Regions from separate parts of the Kitasatospora sp. NPDC032757 genome, predicted to be linked through region 1. Evidence: riboswitches for the same ligand, from Rfam matches in the RefSeq annotation. Region 1 holds a riboswitch; each other region holds the start of a gene.

The links. A riboswitch is a leader RNA that binds a small molecule or an ion and turns the genes downstream of it on or off. The one in region 1 is predicted to bind cobalamin.
Region 2: another riboswitch for cobalamin. It lies ahead of nicT (Nickel transporter NicT); the one in region 1 lies ahead of ACZ5WK_RS15765 (cobalamin biosynthesis protein).
Region 3: another riboswitch for cobalamin. It lies ahead of ACZ5WK_RS06065 (prenyltransferase/squalene oxidase repeat-containing protein); the one in region 1 lies ahead of ACZ5WK_RS15765 (cobalamin biosynthesis protein).

The regions. Positions count from the first base shown of each region.
Region 1 covers NZ_JBVINN010000011.1:78,230-81,493, reverse strand. Annotated here, with positions in the region: gene ACZ5WK_RS15775 (alpha/beta hydrolase) at 1-124, opposite strand, end outside; gene ACZ5WK_RS15770 (helix-turn-helix domain-containing protein) at 295-1,005, opposite strand; cobalamin riboswitch at 1,210-1,407, shown strand; gene ACZ5WK_RS15765 (cobalamin biosynthesis protein) at 1,484-2,449, shown strand; gene ACZ5WK_RS15760 (cobyric acid synthase) at 2,446-3,264, shown strand, end outside.
Region 2 covers NZ_JBVINN010000001.1:502,287-505,550, reverse strand. Annotated here, with positions in the region: gene ACZ5WK_RS02255 (RNA polymerase sigma factor) at 1-54, shown strand, start outside; gene ACZ5WK_RS02250 (SRPBCC family protein) at 42-530, shown strand; gene ACZ5WK_RS02245 (ArsR/SmtB family transcription factor) at 663-1,091, opposite strand; cobalamin riboswitch at 1,174-1,365, shown strand; gene nicT (Nickel transporter NicT) at 1,399-2,622, shown strand; gene ACZ5WK_RS02235 (EamA family transporter) at 2,645-3,264, opposite strand, start outside.
Region 3 covers NZ_JBVINN010000003.1:110,683-113,946, forward strand. Annotated here, with positions in the region: gene ACZ5WK_RS06065 (prenyltransferase/squalene oxidase repeat-containing protein) at 106-1,389, opposite strand; cobalamin riboswitch at 1,478-1,598, opposite strand; gene ACZ5WK_RS06070 (TetR family transcriptional regulator) at 1,760-2,422, opposite strand; gene ACZ5WK_RS06075 (glycosyltransferase family 4 protein) at 2,714-3,264, shown strand, end outside.

The DNA of each region.
Region 1 (3,264 bases):
CGGCCCGCCCCCGGGCCGCCGACGGGCGGACCATCCGCTCGGAGGCCCTTCGGCCGATGACCAGCACGGCGGCCCCGGCACCGACGGCGGCGGCCGCCACGGCGGCTGCGGTTCCCCAACGCATATCGCTCCCCGCTCTGTTGGTCGTGGACTGGGCACTGTACCCACCAGTCCACTCGCGGGGGCGGCGCCCGGCCACCGGGCACGGCCGTCCGGGTCATGCCGGGCCCGTGCCGGGACGGCGTGCGCATGCGCGGGCGGGACCGCGTGCGCATGCGCGGGCGGGAGAGCCCCTCAGGCCGGGATCTCGGTCTCCAGCCGCCCGAGCAGCTCCCAGAACCGCTCGTCGAGCGGCTGCTCCGGCTGCGCGCTCCGCGCCGCAGGAGCCGGGGAGCCCCAGCTGCCGGCGCCCCAGTGGGAGGAGACCTGGTTCTCGTTCTGCAGCGCCGTCAGCACGGCGGCGAGGTCGCCCTCGTGCACCGGCACGATCCGGCCGATCGCCCGGACGTGCGCCTGCCAGCGGCCGTCCACGCACTGCCGCAGCCGCTGGTCGAGCTCGTCCCGACGGCCCGTCACGGCGACCAGTTCGCGCAGGGTCAGGCCGAGCACCTGGGCGAGTGCGTACGTCTGCTCCTGGTCACCGCCCCAGACGCCGGTGGCCTCGGCCCGCCGGTAGTGGTGCAGGGCCATGCCGATCCTGCGGGCCGCGTTCTCCTGGTTGAGCTCGCGGGCGACCCGGAAGTCCCTCAGCCCGGCCGGGCGGACGCCCATCAGCTGGGCGGGCGGGCACCAGAGGGCGCGGGCCAGCGCGATGAACTCCTCCTCGGTCGGGCGCAGCTCGCCGCTCTCCCAGCCGAGCACATGGGCGGGCAGCAGCCGCACCCCGTGCGCGGCCATGCCCTCGGCCACCCGCTCGGGGGTCAGGCCGAGGCCGGCGCGATGCGCGCGGGCGGCCGCGGGCGAGAAGGGCACCGGGGGCACGGCGGGGGGCTGTCTTCGTCGCATGGCCCGACGGTAGGGGTCGGCGGTCGGACCGCCCCAGCCGCCGAACACACGAAGCGCGACTGCAGGGGCCTACAGGCCGCTGGACGAACGCACAGGCTGTCATGCCCCTGCGCGGGGTGGCGATCGGAGGTAGCGACGGGGACGGGAACGGGGCGGGAAACGCGGAGACCGTGTGACCAAACCCTCCGTGACCTTGGTTGACTCGCGGTTCGGCCCCGTGATGGGATCCTTCAGCCAATACGGAGGCATGCAGAGGAAGCCGGTGAGAGTCCGGCGCGGTCCCGCCACTGTCACCGGGGAGCACGTCCGGACGATGCCACGGCGGGCCGTCAGAAGCCGCTGGAAGGCCCGGGAGTGCGTTCGACCCGGAAGCCAGGAGACTCTCGCCCCCGGTACGTCAATCCAGGGCGCGGACCCTGAGTGAGGACACGCACGCCATGCAGGCTGCCCCGCCCCTCCGAGCCCTCTGCTGTCCGCCGTGCGCCCGCTGACCCGCGCCGCCGCCTTCGCGCTGGGCGCCGTCGCGGGGTATCTCGCCGACGCCCGGTTCGCCGACCCGCGCCGCGGCCACCCGGTGGCCGTCTTCGGCAGCGCGGCCGGCCGGCTGGAGAAGCGGCTCTGGCGCGACCACCGGGCCGCCGGCGCCGCCTACACCGCGCTCTGCGTGGGCACCGTCGCCGCCGGCGCGGTGGCCGCCGAGCGCGTCCTCGGCCGCCGGCCGCTGGGCCGGGCCGCGCTGGCCGCCGCCGCGACCTGGACGGTGCTCGGCGGCACCTCGCTGACCCGTGAGGCCCGGACCATCGGCCGCTCGCTGGCCGCGGGCGATCTGACGGCGGCCCGCGCGCGGCTGCCGCACCTGTGCGGGCGCGACCCGAGTGCGCTGGACGGACAGCAGATCGCCCGCGCGGTGGTCGAGTCGGTCGCCGAGAACACCGCCGACGCCGTGGTGAACGCGCTGGTCTGGGGCACGGTCGCGGGCACGCCCGGGCTGCTGGCGTTCCGGGCCGTCAACACCCTGGACGCGATGGTCGGCCACCGTTCGCCGCGGCACGCCCGGTTCGGCTGGGCCTCGGCGCGGCTGGACGACGTGGCGGGCTGGCCGGGCGCCCGGCTGACCGCCCTGCTCACGGTGGCCGCCGCGCCCGAGCCCCGGACCGCCTGGCGGGTCTGGCGGCGGGACGGCTCCGCGCACCCGAGCCCCAACGCGGGCCAGGCCGAGTCGGCCTTCGCCGGAGCGGTCGGCGTCCGGCTCGGGGGCACCCTGCGCTACGGCGAGCGCATCGAGCACCGGCCGGTGCTGGGCGAGGAGCTGCGGCCGGTGACGGTGGACGACATCGAGCGCGCCTGCCGGCTCTCCCGCCGGGTGGGCGCGCTGGCACTGGGTACGACCGTGGCCGGGCACCTGGTGATCCGGGCTTTCACGAGAAGGAGGGGGAACGCATGAGCAACGCGCTTCTGGTCGCCGGAACGACCTCGGACGCGGGCAAGAGCGTGGTCACCGCGGGCATCTGCCGCTGGCTGGCCCGGCAGGGTGTCGCGGTGGCGCCGTTCAAGGCGCAGAACATGTCGCTGAACTCCTTCGTCACCGCCGACGGTGCCGAGATCGGCCGCGCCCAGGCGATGCAGGCCCAGGCGGCCATGGTGGAGCCCGAGGCGGCGATGAACCCGGTGCTCCTCAAGCCGGGCGCGGACGGCCGCAGCCAGGTGGTGCTGCTCGGCCGCCCGGTCGCCGAGGTCGGCGCGCTGGACTACCGCGAACGCAAGCCCGTCCTGCTGGAGCGCGCCCTGGAGTGCCTGGCCGACCTGCGCCGCCGCTACGACGTGGTGGTCTGCGAGGGCGCCGGCTCGCCCGCCGAGATCAACCTGCGGGACCGCGACATCGCCAACATGGGCCTGGCCACCGCCGCCGGGCTGCCGGTCGTGGTGGTCGGCGACATCGACCGCGGCGGCGTGTTCGCCGCGATGTACGGGACGCTGGCGCTGCTCTCGGCCGAGGACCAGCGGCACGTGGCCGGCTGGTTCGTCAACAAGTTCCGGGGCGACGCGCGGCTGCTCGCGCCCGGCCTGGAGATGCTGCGCGAGCTGACCGGCCGCCCGGTGCTGGGCACCCTGCCGATGCTGCCGGACCTCTGGCTGGACGCCGAGGACTCGCTCGACCTGTCGACCGTGGTCGACCGGACCGCCGGCCGCGGGCCGCTCGGCGCGGACGTGCTGCGGGTGGCCGTGGTGCGCTTCCCCCGGCTCTCCAACTTCACCGAC
Region 2 (3,264 bases), on a different contig from region 1:
AAGTCCCGGCTCTCCCGGGCCCGACTCAGCTTCCGAAGGGCGTGGCAGCAGTGAGCGCGCAGAACCCCTGGCCGGTGGCGGCCTTCGACCCGGTGCGCCGACTGCACGTCATCGCCGCCGTCACCCCCGGCGCCGACGTCCGCGAGACGGTGATCGACGCGCCGTTCGACCAGGTCTGGGCGGTCGCGGCGGACCTGGAGAACGGGCTGCCGCGCTGGCTGCCGGACCTCCGCTCCGTCCGCCTCACCGCGGGCCCGGCGGACGGCCGCGCCGAGGCCCTGGTGGTGGGCCACAGCCGGCTGCGGGCCCGTTTCGACGTCGAGCTGACGCCCGGCTGGTGCCTGATGCGCAGCCGCTTCCTGCTCGGCGGCATGGCCGCCCGCCCCGAGCCGGGCGGCACCCGGTTCGCCTTCCTCGGCGCCTTCCGTCTCCCCGCCGCCGGCCTGGTCACCCGCGCCCTGCGGCCCGCCACCGACCCGCTGGCCCGGCGCTCGCTCCGCCGCTTCGAGCGGCTGGTGCGGGAGGGGTGACCCCGGTCGCCCGGAACGGTTGATGCCGGCTCGGGAGCCCCCGCCGGCCGGACACGCCCGGAGCGGCCGGTGGCCTCGCCCGGGGTGGTTTCCGGGCGGGTCGGCAGACGGGCGGGTCGGCCGACAGGTGGGTCAGCCGGCTGCGGCGGTGGGCCCGTGCCGGTCGGTCGCGGAGCCGTCGGCGGTGTCGGGCGCGGGCTCGTGGTGCTCGGCGGCGGCGCATTCGTCCAGCAGGGGGCGCATGGCATCGTCCACGAGCCGGTAGCGCACCACGCGTCCGTCCCTGTCCCCGGTGACCACGCCGGCCGTGCGGAGCAGTCGCAGCGCCTGTGAGACGGCGGGGTCGCGCATGCCGGTGGCGACGGCGAGGTCGGTGACGGCGAGGGGACCGGCGCGGTGCAGGGCGAGCAGCAGGGAGAGCCGCCCCGGGTCGGCGAGCAGTGAGAACCGCTCGGCCCAGGACCGGACGTGCCCGGTGTCGCCGATGGCGGCGATGGCCTCGCAGACCCGGTGCCCGTCGATGGTGCGCTGACCCGCGCGGTCGGCCGGTACGAGATGCATGCGGACATTCTCGCAGGCCTCGGCCTGTGATCCTGGACACCTGCGCAGGTGCGCAGCCTTGCAAGGGTGATGCGGGGACCCCTACCGTGTAGCCCGCCGTGGTGCTCGGGAAGACCGGTGACGAACCCTCAGGGGTTCAAGTCCGGAGCGGCCCTCGCCACTGTGATCGGGGGAGTCGTCCGTACCCACGACGCCACTGGGCGCCTCGCGCGCCTGGGAAGGCGGGTACGGAAGCCCCGTCAGCCAGGAGACCGGCCACGGCATCTCACGAACGACTTTCCACGAGGTGCTGGAGCGTGATCCGCAGATGACCGTGCCCGAAACCGCCGCTGCTCCGGCGGCGCCGTCCGTCCTGCCCACTTTCCGCTGGAGGCGGGAGGACACCGTCCGCACGGCCGGGTTGATCGGTGTGATCCTGGCCATGCACGTGGTGGCGTTCGGGACGCTCATATTCTTGGTCGCCCCGGAGAAGTACGAGGTCGGCACCCAGGTCTTCGGGGTGGGCCTGGGCATCACCGCGTACACCCTCGGGATGCGGCACGCCTTCGACGCCGACCACATCGCGGTGATCGACAACACCACCCGCAAGCTGATGGCGGACGGCAAGCGCCCGGTCTCGGTGGGTTTCTGGTTCGCCCTCGGCCACTCCTCGATGGTGGTCATCATGGCCGCCCTGGTGGCGGGCGGCGCGCAGCTGGCCAACACGCTGATGGACGACGAGTCGGCCACCCACCAGTGGCTCGGTGTGGTCGGCACCTCCGCCTCCGGAGCCTTCCTCTACCTGATCGGCGCGCTCAACCTGGCCGCCCTGTTCGGCATCCTGAAGGTGTTCCGCTCGATGCGGGCCGGGCAGTTCGACGAGGCCGAGCTGGAGGAGCACCTCAACTCGCGCGGCTTCCTGGCCCGGGTGCTGAACCGGGCGACCCGCTCGATCACCCGGCCCGGCCAGATGTTCCCGGTCGGCATGGTGCTCGGCCTCGGCTTCGACACCGCGACCGAGGTGACCCTGATGGTGATGGCCGGCTCCGGCGCGGCCTCCGGGCTGCCCTGGTACGCGATCGTCTGCCTGCCGCTGCTGTTCGCGGCGGGGATGAGCCTGTTCGACACGCTGGACGGGACGTTCATGAACTTCGCGTACCAGTGGGCGTTCTCCAACCCGGTGCGCAAGGTGTACTACAACCTGACCATCACCGGGCTGTCGATCGCGGTGGCGTTCATCATCGGCACCATCGAGCTGGTCGGGGTCCTGCACGAGAAGCTGGACCTCACCGACCCGGTCAGCGGCTGGATCGCGGACATCTCGCTGGACAACGTCGGCTACGCGATCGTCGGGCTGTTCGTGGTGGTCTGGGCGGCGGCGATCGCCTACTGGCGGGTCGCGGGGGTCGAGCAGCGCTGGAGCCCCCAGGCGGTGACGCCGGGCGCGGAGCCGGCCGCCTCGGAGGCGGCTGCTCCGCAGGCCGCAGCGTCGGGCGCCGCAGCGTCGGAGGCCGCTGCGTCGGAGGCCGCTGCGTCGGAGGCCGCGAAGTAGCCCGTGAACCAGCCGGCGTCCGTCAGGCCGCCGCGAGCATCAGTGTCCCGGCCACGGCGAGCCCGGCGCCGACCACCTGGACGGGGCGCAGCCGCTCCTTCAGCACCCCGCGGGCCATCAGCGCGGTGACCACCGGGTAGAGCGAGGCCAGCACGGCGGCCACCGCGGCCGAGCCGCTGTGCGAGGCCATCGCGTACGTGCCGTTGGCGGCGACGTCGGCCACGCCGACCGCGGTGAGCGCGGGGAGCCTGTCCCGCAGGCCGGGCAGGAGCCGGTCACCGCGCCCGCCTTCGCTGCGGCCCCCGCCCTTGCTGCCGCGCAGGCTGAGCAGCAGCGCACCGCCGCCGACGGCGACGTTGCAGAGCCGCTGGACGCAGAGCACCAGCAGCAGCCCGCCGCCGGCGGAGGCGTGCGCGATCAGGGCCATCACCGCGCCGAAGCCGAAGGCGGCGGCGAGGGTGAGCGCCAGCACTCGCCGGGCGGCGGCCGCCCCGCCCCGCTCCGGGCCGCCGGCCAGCACGACGCCGACCACGGCGACCGCGATCCCGGCGGCCTGGCCGAGCCCGGGGCGCTCGCCCAACGCCAGACCGACGCCGACCGGTACCGCGACGCCTATGGTGGCCAGCGGCGAGACCACGCCCA
Region 3 (3,264 bases), on a different contig from region 1:
TGGCTCCTGCCGGAGCAGCTGCTGCCGGGGCGGCTGCTGCTGCCGGGTGGCCCGGTGCAGCGGCGGCTGCTGCCGGGCTCACCGGTGCCGGCGTGGTCGGGCTGGTCACGGCTTCGGGCCGCGCTTGCGCTGAATGCTCAGGACCACGCCGCCGCCGATGCCGATGAGCAGGCCGATGCCGATCGGCCACCACTGGCTGACGCTGCCGTCCTTCTTCCCCTTCGCCGGCGCGGAGGCCGTGGCGGAGGCCGAGGCCGGGGCGGTCGCCTTGGGCGCCGGGCCGAGGGCGGTCAGCTGGGCGACGAGGTCGCCGCCGAACGAGGCCGGGTCCCGCTGGGCGGCCTGGGCGACGAGCAGCAGGGTGGCGGTGGCGGAGGCGTCGGTGCCGCCCTTGGTCCAGGTGGTGCCCTCCTTGGCCAGCCAGTCCACCGCGCCGGCGGCCTGCTGCGGGTGGCCGCCCTGGATCAGGCCGAGCGCGGCCCAGGCGGTGGCGGTGTAGTCGGGGGTCGGGGCGGCGCCGGGGGTGGTGAGGGTGAGGTGCTGCCCGCCGGCGGCGAGCTGAGCGGTGAGGTAGGCGCCCGCGGCCTCGCCGGAGTCGGCGCGCGGCACGGCCGTCGGCGCCGAGCCGGCCGCGCCGGTGGAGCCGTCCGCGCAGGTGAGCGCCTTGGGCGCGGCGTCGGTCCGGTTGGTGTTGGTGACCGGCAGCTTCCCGCCGACGGCGGCCAGCGAGGCCTGGCCGGTGGCGAGGGCGTTCGGTTCGAGCGCACCGTCCGGCTTGGGCTGGTAGGCGAAGGCGCCGCGCTGGTCGGCGGGGGCGGCGCAGCCGAGCTGGAAGAGCGCGAGCCCGTCGAAGGCGCTCTTGCCGGCCTTGGCGACGCCGGCCGGGTCCACCTTGGCGGCGAGCAGGGCGTTGACGGCGAGGCCGGTGGAGTCGGCGTCGCCGGGGCTGCCGGGGTTGTAGGCCCAGCTGCCGTCCGCGTTCTGGTTGGCCTTGAGCCACTGGACGCCCTTGTCGACGGCGTCCTGGTGCCCGCCGAGTGCGACCAGCGCCTGGACGGCGACGGCGGTCGCGTTGCTGTCCCCGGTCGCGGCGGCGCAGGCGGCCGTGGTGTCCGCACGGAAGGACTGCCAGCCGCCGTCCGCGCACTGCTGGCCGGTGAGCCAGGAGACGGCGGAGTCGGCGGGCGTCACCTTGGCGCCCGCCAGTGCGGTGAGGGCGAGCGACTGCCGCCACACCCCGTCGAACGTCGGGTCGCCCTTGCCGTACAGGCCCTCGGGGGCGGCCGCGGCGCTGGGTGAGGGGCTGTCGGCGAGGGCCGGCACGGCGGCGGCGCCGGTGAGCAGCGCGGCGGTCAGGGCGGCGGCGCCCAGGCGGGCGGCGGTGAGCATGGTGGAGGTGAGCCTTTCGGTGAGCGGTGGTGGCCCGGGTGGGCCGATCCGTAGACCTCGACGGGTGCCGGGCGCGGGTGTGCCCGGTGTGGCCGCTCGCCCCTCCCCGGGCATTCCGACTCGCCCGGCCGTCCAGCGCCGGGCTCACGGTTGCGGGGTCAGTGCCGGATTCGCACCGGCTTTCCCCGGAGGAGAAGCGGGATGGAATTGTCCTGCGGCTCGACTTTAGCGGCCGCGCGGGGGCTGCCGAACCGCCCGGGCGAGAACAGGTTCCACTTGGGCGGCGGGCACCGCCACCGATCGGGGGCGAGCACCGGCGAACGGCCGCACGGCAGCGGTGGGGCGGCGGCCGGCCGGCGGCCGACCGGCGTCACGGCAGGGTGAGCAGCCGGGCGGCGGTGTGCAGGTCGGCGCGGACCTCGGCGATCGAGGAGCGGCCGGAGAGCCAGGACACCAGCGCCGAGTGCCAGGTGTGCTCGATCACCCGGACGGCGGCACGCTGGCTCTCGGTGGGCGGACCGGACTGGCCGATCGCGTCCAGGATCAGCTGTCCGGTGGCGGTGCTCACGAGGTCCACCTCGGTGCTGACCGAGCGGTCCGCGAAGGAGAGCGCCCGGACCATCGCCTCCGCCAGCAGTGGTTCGCGCTGGAGCGCGTGGAACGCGCGGGTGAGTGTCTCGGCGACCCGCGGGGCCGGTTCGAGCTCGGCCGGAGGGTGCCGCCGGACGTGCTCCTGGAGGCTCTGCAACTGCTCCAGCATGACCGCGACCAGCAGATGTACCTTCGACGGGAAGTACCGGTACAGGGTGCCGAGCGCGACCTGCCCGCCCTCCGCGACCTCCCGCATCTGCACCGCGTCGTACCCGCCGCGGGCCGCCAGCGCGGTCGCGGAGCGCAGGATCCGCCGCCGCCGTTCGGCCTGCCGGGCGGTCAGCGGCGGGCCGTCGGGGTGCGGTGCGGGGGTCGGTGCGGAGCGCGGCGCGGGGTGCGCCGCGGCGGGTGGCGCAGGGTGTGGTGCGGCGGGCGACGGCAAGGGTGCTCCCGGTGCGCGAGAGTGGCGGGGTGCTCCTGAAGTGCCGGAGCATGTCCGGAACGGTTCCGGAGCAGGTACGTCCGGCCGGTCCGGCGGAGCTGGTCCGGCAGGTCGGGCGGGTGATCCGGCGTGGCGTGAATCACCAGCCCTGGCTCCTGACGAGAAGCTACGGGCCGGTATCTTCGAGGTCTCTCATTGTTCACATGGTCAGTGGCGAACTCCACCTCACACTGAAACCTGATCTACTTTACCGACCGGCAGCACACCTAGTAGCAGAGATGGGGGCCGAGGATGACCGCGCGACCGCTGCGGATTGCCCTCCTGTCGTACCGCGGCGACCCGTTCTGCGGCGGCCAGGGCGTCTACGTACGGCACCTCTCCCGTGAACTGGCCAGGCTGGGCCACCACGTGGACGTGATCGGCGCCCAGCCGTACCCCGTACTGGACGAGGTCGAGGGCCCCGGCTCGGTCCGGCTGGTCGAGCTGCCCAGCCTGGACCTCTACCGGGCCGACGACCCCTTCCGCACACCGGACCTCGCCGAGTACCGCGGCCCGGTGGACGTGCTGGAGGTCGCCACGATGCGCACCGGCGGCTTCCCCGAGCCGCTGACCTTCTCGCTGCGCGCCCGTCGGTACCTCGCCCTGCACAAGGGCCGCTACGACGTCGTGCACGACAACCAGACCCTCGGTTACGGCCTGCTCGGCCTCGGGCGGCACGGGTTCCCGCTGGTCACCACGATCCATCACCCGATCACCGTGGACCGGCAGCTGGAGCTGGACGCGGCCCCCACCAGACTCCGGCGGCTGTCGCTGCGCCGCTGGTACGCCTTCACCCGGATGCA